3 regions of the Streptomyces sp. NBC_01474 genome follow, and region 3 is predicted to be linked to each of the others. Evidence: riboswitches for the same ligand, from Rfam matches in the RefSeq annotation. Region 3 holds a riboswitch; each other region holds the start of a gene.
What was found. Region 3 has a riboswitch for cyclic di-AMP ahead of OG758_RS12975 (M23 family metallopeptidase). Riboswitches for the same ligand answer to the same signal wherever they lie in the genome.
Positions count from the first base shown of each region.

Region 1 (5,470 bases), 2.1 Mb from region 3:
ACGAGCGTCGCCGCCAGGACGACGAGGCCCTGCGTCGCGACACAGCCGAGGAACACGGCCCCCGGCATCCGCGGCTTCCAGTGCCGTACGACGTTGATCAGGAGCATCGGCCAGACGAGAGCGGCCAGGGCGAGGAGCGCCTCGGCCAGGGTCTGCCAGCCGAACATGGAGATCCGGGTGCCGAGGACGGCCGTCGCCGCGACCGCGGTGAGCGCGGGCGGGGTGTCGGCCTCGGAGTGCCAGCGGTCGCGCTCCCGCAGCAGCCGGCTCGCGAAGTCCGTCGCGAGGACCAGCCAGAGGGCGGCGGCGAGCACCAGTGTGATGCCGGACAGCACCGAGTGACCGGTCAGGTTCAGGCCGACCGAGATGATGCCGGTGGCCATGACGGCGGCACCGGCGGCCGGCGGGAGCTGGGACCACGTGGGTCCGGGACCTGGGGTTGCGTTCGGGCCGCGCACCGCCCGAACGTAACCCCACGAAGGCGGTCAGGCCGGGCGCACCACGCTGTGGATCGGCATGTAGTAGATCGACTCGACGCGCACGTTCGCGCCCGGCTTCGGGGCGTGGATCATCTTGCCGTCGCCGATGTAGATGCCGACGTGGCTGATGTCGTCGTAGAAGAAGACCAGGTCGCCGGGCTGGGCGTTGGCCGTGGTGACGGTCGTTCCGACCTTGACCTGGTCCCAGGTCGTGCGCGGCAGCGAGATGCCGGCCGCCTTCCACGCGGCCTGCGTGAGGCCCGAGCAGTCGTACGAGTCCGGGCCCGTGGCGCCCCACACGTACGGCTTGCCCATCTGGGACTCGGCGAAGGCGATGACCTTCGCGGCCTTGGCGGTGTAGCCACTGCCGGTGCTGCCGGAGCCCGTACCCGTACCCGTACCCGTACCCGTGCCGGAACCGCTGCCCGTGCCCGGGTTCTCCTTCTGGCGCGCCTCCTCGGCCGCCTTGCGCTTGGCCTCCGCCTCGGCCTGCTGACGCGCCAGCTCCTCCGCCTTCTTCCTCGCGGCCTCCTGCTTCTTCTTCTCGATCGCCGCGAGGCGCGCCTTCTCCTCGGCGGTCAGCTTCGACAGGAGTTCGCGGGCGTCGCCGAGCTTCTGCTGGACGTCCCTCTTCGTGCTCCTGAGCGTGGCCTGCGAAGTGGTCAGCGTCTCCAGGCTCTTGGCCGCCTCGGTGCGCTTCTTCGTGGTGGCGGCCTGCTCGGTCTGGTAGTCGTCGACGGCCTTCTTCTGGCGGCTCGTGAGCCGGCTCATCAGCTGGTCCTGGTCGAAGTAGTCCTGCGCGTCGTCGGCGAGGAGCAGCGTCGCGGTGTCGGAGACGGCGCCGGTGCGGTACTGGGCGGCGGCGAAGGTGCCGAGCTCCTGGCGGGCCTTGTTGAGCTTCTCGGTGCGCTGCGCGACGTCGTCGAGCAGGTCGCCGACGTGCTTCTGCTGCTTGGTGGTGCGCTCCTTGGCCGCGTTGTACTTCTCCGTGGCGACGCCCGCCTGGTGGTAGAGGGTGTCGACCTTCTTCTGGACCTCTTCCAGGCTCGGCTTCGGCGGCGCGGAGGGGGCGGCGGTCGCGCTCTGCGAGAGCAGGGCTATGGAGGTGAGGGCCGCCGTGGTGATTCCGACGACGGGGGCCGTGCGGGGACCGGCCGTCCTGCTGCGCGGCTTGCGGTGCGACGCCAAGGGGCGCGTCTCCTTCCCATGACCGCCTACCGGGTTAGCTGTCGGGTTCGGGCGGAGATTCGGAAGGCTGCCCTACGGTCGCGCCCTGACGGGTCGTCGGCCGATTCACCCCAAAGGTCGTGGGTCCCCGGTTCCATGCCTCTCGGCGTACTGAACTCAGCGGGGGCGACCCGTTCGCGGCGCGGTTGCCGGCGGGGGGACGGGCGGCCCGCGGAGCACGCTAGCCAACTCGTGTGGCTGCTGTGAAGGTTGATGTTCGATATGCCCGATACATTTTCGTGACCTTCGGCAATCTCGTTCGTGACCTCCGGTAACTCTCACGGAGGGTGATTTCCGCACTACGAGAGGTGGCCGGAGCTGCGAAGTCGGAGGGAAGTTTCCGGGGCGGCCGTGGGTGTCAGTGGGGCGGCCTAGACTCGTAGAGCGATGAGCAGCCTCTTTGACGACAGCTTCCTGGCGGACCTCACGGCTTCGAAGGCCAGTGAGGAGCATGCCCCGCCGCCGCCCGAGGACGACACGGCTCCGGAGCACGTTCCGGACGACCTGTTCGACGGGAAGTTCGACGTGCCCCCGGCCAGGGACGCGTACTACCGGGACGGCGCCCCGCGCCCCGCGCTGGACCCGGCGGCGCTCCTCGACGGGCTGAACGAGAACCAGAGGGCGGCCGTGGTCCACGGCGGCTCCCCGCTGCTCATCGTGGCGGGCGCAGGTTCCGGCAAGACCCGTGTGCTCACGCACCGCATCGCGTATCTCCTCGGCGAGCGCGGCGTGCACCCCGGCCAGATCCTCGCGATCACGTTCACGAACAAGGCCGCGGGCGAGATGAAGGAGCGCGTCGAGTCCCTCGTCGGCCCGCGGGCGAACGCGATGTGGGTGTCGACGTTCCACAGCGCCTGCGTCCGTATCCTGCGCCGCGAGTCGAAGAAGCTCGGCTTCACGTCGTCGTTCTCGATCTACGACGCCGCCGACTCCAAGCGCCTCATGGCCCTGGTCTGCCGCGACCTCGACCTGGACCCGAAGAAGTTCCCGCCGAAGTCCTTCAGCGCCAAGATCTCGAACCTGAAGAACGAGCTCATCGACGAGGAGGACTTCGCGGCTCAGGCCGCCGACGGCTTCGAGAAGACCCTCGCCCAGGCCTACGCGATGTACCAGTCCCGCCTCCGCGAGGCGAACGCGCTGGACTTCGACGACCTGATCATGACGACGGTAAACCTCCTGCGCGCCTTCCCGGACGTCGCCGAGCACTACCACCGCCGCTTCCGCCACGTCCTGGTCGACGAGTACCAGGACACGAACCACGCGCAGTACGCGCTGGTCAGGGAGCTGGTGGGATCGGTCGACAGCGGCCGCGCGGAGGACGAGCCGCCGCGTGAGGGCGATCTCCCGCCGGCCGAGCTGTGCGTCGTGGGTGACGCCGACCAGTCGATCTACGCGTTCCGCGGAGCCACCATCCGCAACATCCTCCAGTTCGAGGAGGACTACACCGACGCGACGACGATCCTGCTCGAGCAGAACTACCGCTCGACGCAGACCATCCTCTCCGCGGCCAACGCGGTCATCGAGCGCAACGAATCCCGCCGCCCCAAGAATCTGTGGACGAACGCGGGCGCGGGCGCGCAGATCACCGGCTACGTCGCGGACACCGAGCACGACGAGGCGCAGTTCGTCGCCGACGAGATCGACCGGCTCACCGACGCGCGCGACGCGAAGGCCGGCGACGTCGCCGTCTTCTACCGGACGAACGCGCAGTCCCGTGTCTTCGAAGAGATCTTCATCCGCGTCGGCCTGCCCTACAAGGTCGTCGGCGGAGTCCGCTTCTACGAGCGCAAGGAGGTCAGGGACGTCCTGGCCTATCTGCGGGTGCTCGCCAACCCCGAGGACTCCGTCCCCCTGCGCCGCATCCTCAATGTGCCCAAGCGCGGCATCGGCGACCGTGCAGAAGCGATGATCGACGCGCTCTCCCAGCGCGAGAAGATCTCCTTCCCGCAGGCGCTGCGCCGCGTCGACGAGGCGTACGGAATGGCGGCCCGCTCGACGAACGCGGTGAAGCGGTTCAACACGCTGATGGAGGACCTCCGCACGATCGTCGAGTCGGGCGCGGGCCCGGCCACGGTTCTGGAGGCCGTGCTCGAACGGACCGGCTATCTCGCCGAGTTGCAGTCGTCGACGGACCCGCAGGACGAGACCCGCATCGAGAACCTTCAGGAACTCGCGGCCGTGGCCCTGGAGTTCGAGCAGGAGAGCGCGACGGCGGACGGCGCGGCCGAGGGTGAGGGCGAGGCGAGCGTCGGTACGCTCTCCGAGTTCCTGGAGCGGGTCGCGCTCGTCGCCGACTCCGACCAGATCCCGGAGGAGGAGGACGACGGCTCCGGCGTCATCACGCTGATGACGCTGCACACCGCCAAGGGCCTCGAGTTTCCGGTCGTCTTCCTGACCGGCATGGAGGACGGGGTCTTCCCGCACATGCGCTCCCTCGGCCAGGTCAAGGAGCTGGAGGAGGAGCGCCGGCTCGCCTACGTCGGCATCACGCGCGCGCGTGAGCGCCTGTATCTGACGCGCTCCACGCTGCGCAGTGCCTGGGGCCAGCCCTCGTACAACCCGCCGTCGCGCTTCCTGGAGGAGATCCCGGACGCGCATCTGGAGTGGAAGCGGACCGGGGCCATGGCGCCCGCCAAGTCGACCGGCCCGACGAGCGGCATCGCCGCGTCCCTCTCGTCGTCGCGCTCCCGCACGACACCGGCGTTCGCCACGCGCCGGGCGACGGAGAAGCCCGTCGTCGCGCTCTCGGTGGGAGACCGGGTCACGCACGACCAGTTCGGCCTCGGCACGGTCGTCGGCGTCAAGGGCACGGGGGCGAACACGGAGGCGACGGTCGACTTCGGCGAGCCCAAGCCGAAGCGCCTGCTGCTGCGGTACGCGCCGGTGGAGAAGTTGTAGGGAGGGCCGCTGCCGGGAGGCTCGGCCCTACGTCGGGTCGAGCCCGTGGCTGCGGAGCCACGGGAGCGGGTCGACGGCCGAGCCGCCGCCCGGACGCACCTCGAAGTGCAGGTGCGGACCGGTGGAGTTGCCGGAGTTCCCGGAGTGCGCGATGAGGTCACCGGCCTTGACCGGTCCGCTCATCACGGTGTGGCTGGAGAGGTGGCAGTACCAGGTCTCCGTGCCGTCCTTCGCGGTCAGGATCGTCATGTTCCCGTACGCGCTGTTCCACTGCGTACGGACGGTGCCGTCGGTCGCGGCCATCACCGGGGTGCCGTACGAGACGGGGAAGTCGATGCCGGTGTGCACGGACATCCAGTTGATGCCGGCCTGCCCGAAGTACGCGCTCAGCCCGCGCTGCTTGACCGGGAGGACGAACTTGGGCCGCAGGCGCTCCTTGCGCGCCGCTTCCTCCGCCGCCTGCTTCCGCTCGGCCTGCTGCTTGGCCCTGAGGTCGATACGTTCCTGGGTGCGGCTCGCCCGGTCGGCGAAGTCGCCCGCGTCCGCGGAGAGGTCCGCGAGCTGCGTGTCGAGCTTGTTGTTGGCGACGGAGGGCTTAACGGCGGTCGCGTCGGGCGCGGAGGCCGCCGTCGTGTCCTTGCTGTCGTCGCCGCCGAGCCCGCCGACGGAGGCCGCGGCGACTCCCGCGACGCCCATCACGCACACCGAGGGCACCGCGACCGTGAGCAGTGCGGAGCGCTTGGCGGGGGAACGGCGGCGGGAGCGTGCGCGCTGGGCGGGCGTGACCGGGGCGGGCCGCTCGTCGCGGGCGACGATTTCCTCGACGTCGTCGCTGTAGCTGTCGTGATGACTGCCGTCGTGGCTCA
Region 1 covers NZ_CP109449.1:4,806,523-4,811,992, reverse strand. The annotation lists gene OG758_RS21940 (tellurite resistance/C4-dicarboxylate transporter family protein) at 1-458, opposite strand, end outside; gene OG758_RS21935 (C40 family peptidase) at 486-1,667, opposite strand; cyclic di-AMP (ydaO/yuaA leader) riboswitch at 1,676-1,825, opposite strand; gene pcrA (DNA helicase PcrA) at 2,094-4,604, shown strand; gene OG758_RS21925 (M23 family metallopeptidase) at 4,632-5,470, opposite strand, start outside.
Region 1: linked by a shared signal. The riboswitch ahead of OG758_RS21935 (C40 family peptidase) and the one ahead of OG758_RS12975 (M23 family metallopeptidase) in region 3 are both predicted to bind cyclic di-AMP.

Region 2 (5,470 bases), 3.0 Mb from region 3:
CGAACGCCGACACCCTCGGCGCGACGGTCATAGCGCCCATCGTCGAGGAGTCCGCGAAGGCCTGCGCCGTCCTGCTCATCTTCCTGTTCCGCAGACGGGACTTCACCGGGATCGTCGACGGCGTCGTGATCGCCGGGGTCACCGCCACCGGCTTCGCGTTCACGGAGAACATCCTCTATCTGGGCAACGCCTTCGGCACCGACCGGCTGAACAGCGGCACCGGCATGGCCTCGGTGACCGCCGCCACCTTCTTCGTACGCATCGTCATGTCGCCGTTCGCGCACCCCCTGTTCACGGTGCTCACCGGCATCGGCTTCGGCGTCGCGGCGTGGACCGCGCCCGGCCGCGGGCCGGTGCGGCGCGTCCTGCTGCCCATCGCCGGACTGCTGCTCGCCATGGGCATGCACGCCACGTGGAACGGCTCGTCGGCGTTCGGCCAGTTCGGGTTCTTCGGGGTCTACGCGCTGTTCATGATGCCCGCGTTCGGACTGCTGACCTGGCTCGCGATCGGGACCCGCCAGCGCGAACTGCGCACCGTGCGCTCCGAGCTGCCGGCGTACGCGGTGGCCGGCTGGGTCGGCCCGGACGAGCCGTTCGCCCTCGGTTCGATGCGGGCCCGCCGCCTGGCCCGCGAGTTCGCGCAGCACCACGGCGGCAAGGAGACGGGCAAGGTCGTCGCGCAGTACCAGCAGTACGCGACGTCACTCGCGCTCCTGCGCCACCGCGGCCGGCGCGGCCGGGCCGGCACGGACTATGTCGTACGGGAGCGGGAGCTGCTCGACGAGCTGTGGGCGCGGCGCCACGCGGCCCGCCCCGCCCTCGCCTACGCGTCCCGCGCCACCGCGCCTCCCGTGTGGGTACCGCCGGTGTACGCGGGGCCGGCGTACGCGGGGCCGGTCGCCCAGTTCCCCGCGCACAACGCGCACACCGCCCACAACCCGTACCGCTACTGAGAGCGCCTCCGGATCACGTACTGAGAGCGCCTCCGGATCAGGCGGACGCCTTCGTGAGCTTCGAGAGCTCCGCGTCCGTCAGCTCCAGGTCGGCCACGGCCACCAGCGCCGGCAGCTGCTCCACGGTGCGGGCGGACGCGATCGGGGCGGCCACCGTCGGGCGGGACGCGAGCCAGGCGAGGGCGACCGTCGCGACCTCGGCGCCGTGCGCCTGCGCCACCTCGTCGAGCGCCGTGAGGACGCGCACACCGCGCTCGGTCTGCAGGTGCTTGCCCGCGCCCGCGGCCCGCGCGCTGTCGACCTCGGTACCCGGCCGGTACTTGCCCGTCAGGAACCCGGCCGCCAGGGCGTAGTACGGGACGGCCGCGAGACCGCTGCGCGAGGCGACCTCCTGGAGCCGGCCCTCGTAGGTGTCGCGCGAGACGAGGTTGTAGTGCGGCTGGAGCGCCGCGTAGCGGGCGAGGCCCTCGCGGTCGGAGAAGTCCAGGGACTCCTGGAGGCGCTCCGGGGTCAGGTTCGACGCGGCGATGGCGCGCACCTTGCCGGCCGTCACCAGGTCGTCGAGGGCGGAGATGATCTCCTCGACCGGCACGGACGGGTCGTCGAAGTGCGTGTAGTAGAGGTCGATGTAGTCGGTGCCGAGGCGGCGCAGGGACTCCTCGGCGGCGGACTTGATGGTGTGCGCGGACAGGCCCTTGAAGTCGGGGTGGGCGCCGACCTTGGTGGCGATGACGACATCGGAGCGGTTGCCGCGCGCGGCCAGCCACTTGCCGATGACGGTCTCGGACTCGCCGCCCTTGTTGCCCGGGACCCACGCCGAGTACGCGTCGGCCGTGTCGACGAAGTTGCCGCCCGCGGCGACGTACGCGTCGAGTACGGCGAAGGACTGCGCCTCGTCGGAGGTCCAGCCGAACACATTGCCGCCGAGGGCGAGCGGGAACACCTCGAGGTCTGACGAGCCGAGCTTGCGAAGAGAAGTCATGGCCTGTCACAACACCGATATGGATCAAGATATTCCGGGCACGGCGAACCGGCAGCCCTGACGTCGGGGGGTTGCCGTCAGGACCACCGGGGTTCGGAGGGTTACGAGCCTCAGATCGTCAGGCCGTTGGAGCGCAGCCACGGCGCGGGGTCGACCCCGGTCGCCTGGCCGCCGGGGTGGACCTCCAGGTGGAGGTGCGGCCCTGTCACGTTGCCGGTGGCGCCGACCCGGCCGATGACGTCGCCGCTGGTCACCTTCTGGCCCGCGCTGACGTTGAGGGACGACTGGTGGCAGTACCAGAGCTCGGTGCCGTCCGGCAGCTCCAGGACGGTGCGGTAGCCGTACGCGCCCGCCCAGCCGGCCTCCTTGACGGTGCCGGAGTGGATCGCCTTCAGCGGCGTACCCGTCGGAGCGGCGAAGTCGAGACCCGTGTGGTAGCCGGAGGACCACATCGAGCCGGGCTGACCGAAGGTGCCGGTGATCGTGTAGGAGGCGACCGGCAGCGTGAAGCTCTTGGCGAGCTTGGCGAGGCGCTCGGCCTCGGCCTTCTTCTTCGCGGCCTCCTCCGCCGCCTTCTTGTCGGCGGCGGCCTTGGCCTTGGCGGCGTCCTGCTCCTTGGCGGCGTCCTCGGCGGCCTTCTTCGCGGCGGCCTCCTCGGCGGCCGCGGCCTCGGCGTCGGCGGCCTGGTCCTGCTGCTGCTCGGCCTGCTGCATGATGCGGGCGCGCAGGGCCTCGCCGGCGGTCGTGCCCTGCTGGGCGTCCGCGGTGGTGATGCCGGCGCCGGTCAGCGGGGTCGCGTCGGCGCCGGACTCGTCGTCATCTCCGGAGACATCGGATATCAGCGCGCCCACGCCGGGCAGGGACTTGGCGTCGGGCAGCGAGTCCTTGACGGCCGAGAGGTCGGGCATCGAGATGTGTACGGGAGGCTTGCCGCCCTGCGCGGTGGCGATGCCGCCCGCGCCGACGGCCGCGATCACACCGACACCGAGAACAGTGGAGCTGCGCGCGAGACCGCCGCGCTGCTTGGCTACGCGGTGCCTGCCGCGTACGGGACGGACGGACTCCTCGGTGGGATTCCACTCCTCCCAGGTCCGCTCGTCCGTTTCGCCGAACTCTTCGTCGATCGGCGCATAGGAGAACTCTGGGGCAGGCCGGTTGGACGCCACTGGGGCGCGCTCCTTTCCTTCCTTCTCGCCTACCGGGTTAGCTGACGGGTTCGGAGCAGGAAGGTCTCCTACCGACGCCTTCCGCAAGGAAAGACGTCCGATTCACCCCAAGTTGGTGGTTCCCCGGCTCCCTTGCGGGATTAGGCGCGTGCGCACGGAGCCATCTCTTGTGACGGCTGGGACGACCGCGCTGCGTTATCGAACGTTAATAGACACCGGGGCCCGATTCCAAGCCGTTCCGACTGATCGTTAACGCCTTTGGCCTGGACTTAACGGGGCACGAGCGGGCGGAATCGGGCGAGTTGACCCGTCACCGGAACGCGCCGTTCATCTGACGGTTTGTCAAATGTTATGCACAGCGACGCCGTTCGACTACGTAAGGTGATGACGGTGCTCACCGCTGCTTCACGGCTGCTTCACGGCCGCCTCACCGCGAGCAGCGCCATGTCGTCCGTCGTGCCGCCCCCGGTGTGCCGTCGGACCTCGGCGGTGAGCGCGGCCAGCAGCGGATCGGGCCCCGAGAACATCCGCCCCGCGAGCCGGGCCGCCGGGTCGTAGAAGGTGCCCTGCGCGTCGCGCGCCTCCGAGAGACCGTCGGTGTGGAGCAGCAGCGTCGCCCCGCTCGGGAACTCCGTCTCGGACGCCCGGTCGGGCCAGGTGCCGAGGTCCCCCATCCCGAGCGGCAGCGCGGGCTCCGGAGCCGACAGGACCTTGAGCGCCCCGTCGCCGCCCAGGAGCAGGGGTTCCGGGTGGCCGCGGTTGATGACGCGTACGAGGCCGTTGCCGTGCGGGATCTCGGCGAGCACGGCCGTGGTGAAGCCCTCGAACTCGTCGAGGCCGTTGCGCCGCAGCCCCTCCCGCGCGAGCGCCCGCTCCAGGCGCTGCGCGACCGCCTCCAGGGTCGCCTCCTGCTCGGCCGCCTCCCGGAAGGCGCCGATGACGACGGCCACGGCGGCCACCGCGCCCATGCCCTTCCCGCGTACGTCGCCCACGACGAGCCGCACACCGTGCGGGGTGTCCTGCACCGCGTACAGATCGCCCCCGATGAAGGCCCCCTCCTGGGCGGCCTCGTAGCGGGCCGCGATCTCCAGGCCGCCGATGCGCTCGGCGGGCTCGGGCAGGACGGCGCGCTGGGCCGCCTCGGCGATCTGGCGCACAGAGGTGAGCTGCTCGCTGCCGCGCCGCACGACGCGGTTCATGACACAGGCGAGTACGGCGACGGTGGCGACCGTGACGAGTTCGGTGATGGCGTCACTGTCGTAACTGCGGGTGTATCTGAGATGCACCCCGAGTACGACGGCGACGGTCGCGAGGCCGGTCAGGAGAGTGCCGCGGGGCGAGAAGAACGGGGCCGCGACGAGCGGGGCGGCGGTGAACAGGGGCACGCCGGTGAACGTCGACGGCGTGACGTAGTCGTAGACCGCCCCGGCGACGATGAGCAGCACGGTCACCAGACGTACGAAGAACCGGGCCCGGGACAGGCCCTGCTCCGCCTCTCGCCCGTGTCCTCCTCGCTGCCCCACCACTCGTCTCCCGCCACCGTCCGCGTCGGTCCCGCGTCTGCGCACGTCATCGGGCCCCACCCCAGGGTTCACCCCGGACAGACGGCGGGCGACCTGGTGGGACCGACCGGGTGAAAGGGGTCCCAGGCGGCGGATCACGGAACTCCGGGCAACCGATTCGCGTTCTGTCGCCGCAATGGCGTAGAGTCGTGTTTACCGACGCGGGGTGGAGCAGCTCGGTAGCTCGCTGGGCTCATAACCCAGAGGTCGCAGGTTCAAATCCTGTCCCCGCTACTGAAGGCCGAAGGCCCGGAACCAATGGTTCCGGGCCTTCGGTGTATCCCCCTACAGATCGAACTCGTGCGGCGGCAGGTCGAGCATCAGGCAGGCCTCGCGGACGACGGCCTGCTCGGTCTTGTCGAAGTCGCCGTCGGCGCCGCCGATGACGATGCCGATCTGGATGACCGCGCGCGCCTCGGCGGGCTTCTTCTTCGCCTTGGCGATCTCCTGGAGGACGCTGACCTTGCCGAAGTCGAAGTCGGCGGTCAGCTTGTTCAGGTTCGCGTCGAAGCGGCTCTGGAGCTGGTCCGCCGGGAAGTTCTGCAGCACCTCGTTCGTGGAGATGAGCTGGGCCACGCGGCTGCGCTCGGCCGGGTCGACGTTCCTGTCGGCCGCGGCGACCAGCGCGCACATCGCCATGCTCGCGTCACGGAAGGCGCCGCTCTTCAGGTCGTTCTTCTTCGCCATGAGCTGCGTCTGCATCGTCGACGCGGACTCCTTGAAGCGATCCCACAGGGCCATGACTCTCCTCGTTCGGCGTGTACTGATCTTCTACAGCTCTGTAGAAACTAGCGGGGAGCGGCAAAA
Region 2 covers NZ_CP109449.1:5,783,681-5,789,150, reverse strand. The annotation lists gene OG758_RS26620 (PrsW family intramembrane metalloprotease) at 1-953, shown strand, start outside; gene OG758_RS26615 (aldo/keto reductase) at 991-1,935, opposite strand; gene OG758_RS26610 (M23 family metallopeptidase) at 2,046-3,101, opposite strand; cyclic di-AMP (ydaO/yuaA leader) riboswitch at 3,113-3,258, opposite strand; gene OG758_RS26605 (PP2C family protein-serine/threonine phosphatase) at 3,518-4,624, opposite strand; tRNA gene OG758_RS26600 (tRNA-Met) at 4,824-4,897, shown strand; gene OG758_RS26595 (tellurite resistance TerB family protein) at 4,949-5,404, opposite strand.
Region 2: linked by a shared signal. The riboswitch ahead of OG758_RS26610 (M23 family metallopeptidase) and the one ahead of OG758_RS12975 (M23 family metallopeptidase) in region 3 are both predicted to bind cyclic di-AMP.

Region 3 (5,470 bases):
ATTTGCCTCAGAGGTACAGCTCTGGCTCAATCGACGGTATGAGCCCTGCCCCTCCGGAGCCGGCTCCGGAACCCACGGAGCTGCCCGCCGTCGCCCCGCAGCTGCGCGAACTCCGGCGCCGCGCCGCCCTGACCCTGGAGGCCGCGGCCCGCGCCGCCGGGCTCTCGCCCGCGCACCTCTCGCGCCTGGAGACGGGCCGCCGCCAGCCCTCGCTCCCGATGCTGCTCGCCCTCGCCCGCACCTACGGTACGACGGTCTCCGAGCTCCTGGGCGAGACACCCGCCGACAGGGACGCCGTCGTGCGCTCCGGCGACATGGAGCCCACCGAGGCGGGCGGCTGGATCTACCGGCAGGCGGGTGCCCCGGGGCGCGGCATGCAGGCCTTGCGCGTGCACGTGCCGTTCGGCGCCCAGGGCGACATCGTCCGGGTCCACCCCGGTGAGGAGTGGCTGTACGTGCTCGAAGGGCGGCTGCGGCTGCGCCTCGGGGACACGGCGTACGCACTCGAGCCGGGGGACAGCGCGCACTTCGACTCGCTGACCCCGCACCGGATCGCCGCCGCCGACCGCGACGGCGCCGAGCTCCTCTTCGTACACACCCTGCTGCAGAGCCCGTCCGCCGCGCTGTGTCTCGGCCCGGCGACGGGCGCCGGCGAACGGACCCAGGGAGGTCCCCAATGAGCTCAGAGCCGAACGACGTGACCGAGCCGGAGCGGCCCGCCCGCCGCGACATCGAGGACAAGCTCCCGCGCGGCATCTGGGTGCGCCTGCTCGTCTACGTCTTCGCCGGGCACCTCGTCGCGGGCTTCATCTATCTGCTGTTCACGCTGGGGGCGTCGCGCGGGTGACGCGGCCCGCGTGTGGCCGATGAGTCTCAGTCTCAGTCGAGGAGGCGCTCACGCAGCCGCTCACGCTGGGCGGCGGACAGCTTGAGGCCCTCCTCCAGGTAGCGGTCGGTGGAGCCCCAGGTCTGCGCGACCTGCTCGAAGGCGGCCGCCAGATACGTGGCGCGGGCGTCGAACAGCGGGCTCAGCAGTTCCATGACCTCGGGGGACATCGCGTCCTTCGAGGCACTGCTGCGGTGCACCTTGTAGCGGCGGTGCGTCGCGTTCGACTCCAGGTAGTCCGCCTCGATGGCGTCGCGCTCCACACCCACGGCCAGGAGCGTGACCGCTATCGACAGGCCCGCGCGGTCCTTGCCGGCCGCGCAGTGCATGAGCGCCGGCACGCTGTCCTCGGCGAGGGAGTGCAGGACCTGGCTGTGCTCGGCGGTGCGCTCCGTGATGATCGCCCGGTACGACGTGATCATGCGGTCCGCGGCCTGGCCCTCGGCGAGGGCGGCGCGCAGGTCGTCGAGGTTGCCGTCGCGCACCATCTGCCAGAATTCGGCGCCGTCCGCCGGGTCGGTCAGCGGCAGATTCACGTTCCGCACGCCGGGCAGCGTGACGTCGGGGCCTTCGAGACGCTGGTCGGCGGCGTTGCGGAAGTCGAAGATCGTGTGCAGCCCGAGCGAGGAGAGGAACGCGGCGTCCTCATCCGTGGCGTGCGCGAGGTGACCACTGCGGAACAGCACGCCCTGCTTGACCCGCCGGCCGTCCACGGTCGGGAGACCACCGACGTCGCGGAAGTTGCGCACTCCGGCCAACTCGGGCTCGGTGGACGGGACCTGCTGCGTCACGGGGGCTCCTCCCGGTCGGCCGCGGCGCTGCTCGCCTGCGGGCGCCTTCGACGATACGACATGGCTGCCAGGGGCAACCATGTGAGAGAAGGCTGGCGATTGCGTAGTAAATGCCCGAAATAAACCGATAGATAGCCAATCGCGCCGTGTGGGATAACTAACCCTGAAATGAGGCCATATGGTGGCTGATAGGTGAGCAGGCTCATAGCGGTGACCGTGCGTGGCGGCGGGCCCGAATGAATTTCCAGCAGGTATCGCAGTTGCAAAGATCGTAAATCGACGGAGCGTGACGGCCTTTTCCGGAAAGGATCATTTGAGGATCAAGAACCGGAATGCCCAGGGGAATTCGCGGCTTGTCCCCGCGCTCCCCGCTCGCTTACGTTCAGCGCAATCCGGACGGACCGCCAAATCCTGCCGCCGCCCGGAATCCGCACATCGATCCGTGCTCGGCAGGAGCGGGGGACCCAGGTGGACCGCCGTTTCCGGGACATCGGAAACGGCTCGGGGTGAAGCCGTGCCCGAAAGGGGCGCGGCCGGGCAGCTCCAGCCCGAACCCGACAGCTCACCTCGCAGGCGACGGAGAGGAATTCCCCATGCCCGCGAAGGGTAAGCACCGCCGTCCCAAGTCCCAGCGCTTCTCCCGCACGATCGCCATTGCCGGCGTGGGCGGCGTCGCACTCGCGCTGCCGCTGATGGGTGCCGCCGGCGTCCACGCCGCGACTCCCGCGGCCGCCCACTCGGTCGTGAAGGCCGCGCCCGCCGCTGCCAAGACCTACGTCGTCAAGGCCGGGGACACCCTTTCGAAGATCGCCGACGCGCAGAATGTCAGCGGCGGCTGGAAGAAGCTCTACTCCGACAATCGCTCGGCCGTCGGCGGCGACCCCTCCCTGATCCATCCGGGCCTGAAGCTGACGATCGGCCAGAAGGCAGCGGCCCCCGCCGCGACGGCCACCGCCACGCAGGCTTTCGCGCCCAAGGCCGCTACCGGTGCCGGCTTCGCGCTGCCCGTCCAGGGCGCCTCCATCGGCACGGCGTACAAGACCGCGGGCAGCATGTGGTCCAGCGGCTACCACACCGGTGTCGACTTCGTGGTCCCGACGGGCACTCCGATCAAGGCCATAGGCGCGGGCACCGTCGTGTCGGCCGGCCTTGACGGCGCGTACGGCAACGAGGTCGTCATCCAGCACGCCGACGGCAAGTACTCGCAGTACGCCCACATGTCGTCCCTCTCCGTCTCGTCCGGGCAGACCGTGACCGGGGGCCAGCAGATCGGCCTCTCCGGCGCGACCGGCAACGTCACGGGACCGCACCTGCACTTCGAGATCCGCACCACCCCGAGCTACGGCTCGGACGTGGACCCGGTCGCCTACCTCCGTGCGCACGGGGTCTCGCTCTGACCCCGACGGTGTGACGTCGCCCCGCCCCTGACGGTGTGACGTGAAGGTGTCTCGTCGAGGCGTGACGTGAAAGGGCGGGTCCGGTTCCGGACCCGCCCCTTCGTCATATCCCCGCCGTATTCCTGAAATCGCGAAACTGACCGGGTGGGCTATATCACCACCCGTCAACCCCTTCCTACGGTCGCGTAGGTCACATCGCAGGGTGAAAGATGTGTGGTCGTGGCAAACGAATCGAGATCACTCAGCGGCGGCACGATTCGGTCCTACGCGGCGGTGGGGGACAGCTTCACCGAAGGCGTCGGGGACCCCGGTCCCGACGGGGCCTTCGTGGGCTGGGCCGACCGTCTCGCCGTCCTCCTGGACGACCGGACCCCCGAGCACTCCTTCCGGTACGCGAACCTCGCCGTGCGCGGCAAGCTCCTCGACCAGATCGTGGAGGACCAGCTCCCGCGCGCCGTCGAACTGGCCCCGGACCTGGTGACCTTCGCCGCCGGCGGCAACGACATCATCCGTCCAGGCACCGACCCCGACGACGTCGCGGAGCGCTTCGAGAAGGCCGTGGCCCGGCTGACCTCCGCCGTCGGCACGGTCATGGTGACCACAGGCTTCGACACCCGGGACGTCCCGGTCCTCAAGCACCTGCGCGGCAAGATCGCCACGTACAACGGGCACGTGCGCGCGGTCGCCGACCGCTACGGCTGCCCGGTGCTCGACCTGTGGTCCCTCAAGACCGTCCAGGACCGCCGCGCCTGGGACGACGACCGGCTGCACCTCTCGCCCGAGGGGCACACACGGGTCGCCCTGCGCGCGGGGCAGGCTCTCGGCGTCGAGGTGCCGGCGGACCCGGACCAGCCGTGGCCGGCGCAACCGCCGCGCGGCACGCTGGAGGTACGGCGCGACGACATCCACTGGGCACGGGAGTTCCTGGTGCCGTGGATCGGCCGACGCCTGCGCGGCGAGTCGTCCGGGGACCATGTGGCGGCGAAGCGGCCGGATCTGCTGCCGCTCTGACGGGAGCCGCGCGCGTCAGCTGCCGCTGTGACGGGAGCCGTGCCCGTCTTGGGGGAGCTTGTCCTTGGGGGCGGCTCCCCCGCGTCATTTCTGCGCGGTCACCCCGGGCTCCCTTCGGAGCCGGACGTCACGGCGCAGTCAGCCGGCCGTGGCCGTCAGGTCCGCCCGCTCAAGTCCCAGCTCGCGGGCCAGCGCGTCGTCGACCCACTCCTGCATGCGGGCCCGTGAGACCGTCCCCGTGTACGCGGTCATCTGCACCGCCAGACCGTCGAGGAGCGCCGTCAGGCGCAGCGCGGCGCCTGCCGGGTCCGGGCAGCGGAACTCGCCCGCCGCCACGCCCTCCGCGACGACCTGCGTGAGCGCCGCCTTCCACTGCTTGTCCAGGTCGCGCGTGACCTCCCGCAGCGCGGGCTCACGCAGCGCCGCGGACCAGCCCTCGATCCACAGCCGCCACCCCTTGGCCTGCCCGGTCGGCGCGTACCAGCGCACGGCCGAACGCAGCCGGCGCAGCGCCGTCGTGCGCTTGCCCAGCAGCTTGCGCAGATGCGCCAGGTCGCCCTCGGCGGCGTGCGCGAACGCGGCGGAGACGAGCTTTTCCTTCGTCGAGAAGTGGTACAGGACCAGCGCGTTGCTCACCCCGAGCGCTGAGGCGACGTCGGCGATGCGCACGGCTGCCACGCCCCGCGCCTCGATCTGCTCGATGGCGGCCCGCAGCAACTCTTCGCGCCGCTCGGCCACACTCAACCGCACTCTTGCCACGCGGTAACCCTACACACGGGCACCGGCGGTGGGCGCCGAGCGGCGAACCCGGCGCGAACGGCTCGTGCGCGACTCTTGACAGTGCCCAGTGGTGCCCGTCACAGTCTCGCTTACTGACTGGCCGTTCAGTCAATAGAGCGACCGGGAAGCCGGTCGCGGCACCGTCGCAACAAGAGTCGCAGCACAGTCCGAGAACAACCGTCACGCCCCGTGCCCCGCCGTGCAGCAGGAGTTTCCCCGTGACCCAAGCGCCGCCGATACCGCCGACCGAGCCGTCCGCCAAGGGCGCACCCGACCTGCCGGACCTGTCTGAGGGCTGGGGTGAACAGCGCTCCCGGCTCAAGAAGGACCTGCGCAGGCTGGACGTGCTGTTCTTCCTGATCTGCACCCTCGTCGGCCTCGACACGATCGGCTCCGTGGCCGCCCAGGGTCCGCAGGGCCTGACCTGGATGGCGATCCTCGCCCTCGCGTTCTTCCTCCCGTACGGGCTGCTCGTCGCCGAACTCGGCTCCGCCTTCCCCGTGCAGGGCGGCCCCTACGTGTGGACGCGCCTGGCGTTCGGCAGGCTCGTCGCCGGTGTGAACCAGCTCCTCTACTGGATCTCCAACCCCGTCTGGGTGGGCGGC
Region 3 covers NZ_CP109449.1:2,751,560-2,757,029, reverse strand. The annotation lists gene OG758_RS12990 (helix-turn-helix domain-containing protein) at 39-680, shown strand; gene OG758_RS12985 (DUF6126 family protein) at 677-847, shown strand; gene OG758_RS12980 (tyrosine-protein phosphatase) at 880-1,677, opposite strand; cyclic di-AMP (ydaO/yuaA leader) riboswitch at 2,086-2,266, shown strand; gene OG758_RS12975 (M23 family metallopeptidase) at 2,271-3,074, shown strand; gene OG758_RS12970 (SGNH/GDSL hydrolase family protein) at 3,294-4,085, shown strand; gene OG758_RS12965 (TetR/AcrR family transcriptional regulator) at 4,224-4,844, opposite strand; gene OG758_RS12960 (APC family permease) at 5,084-5,470, shown strand, end outside.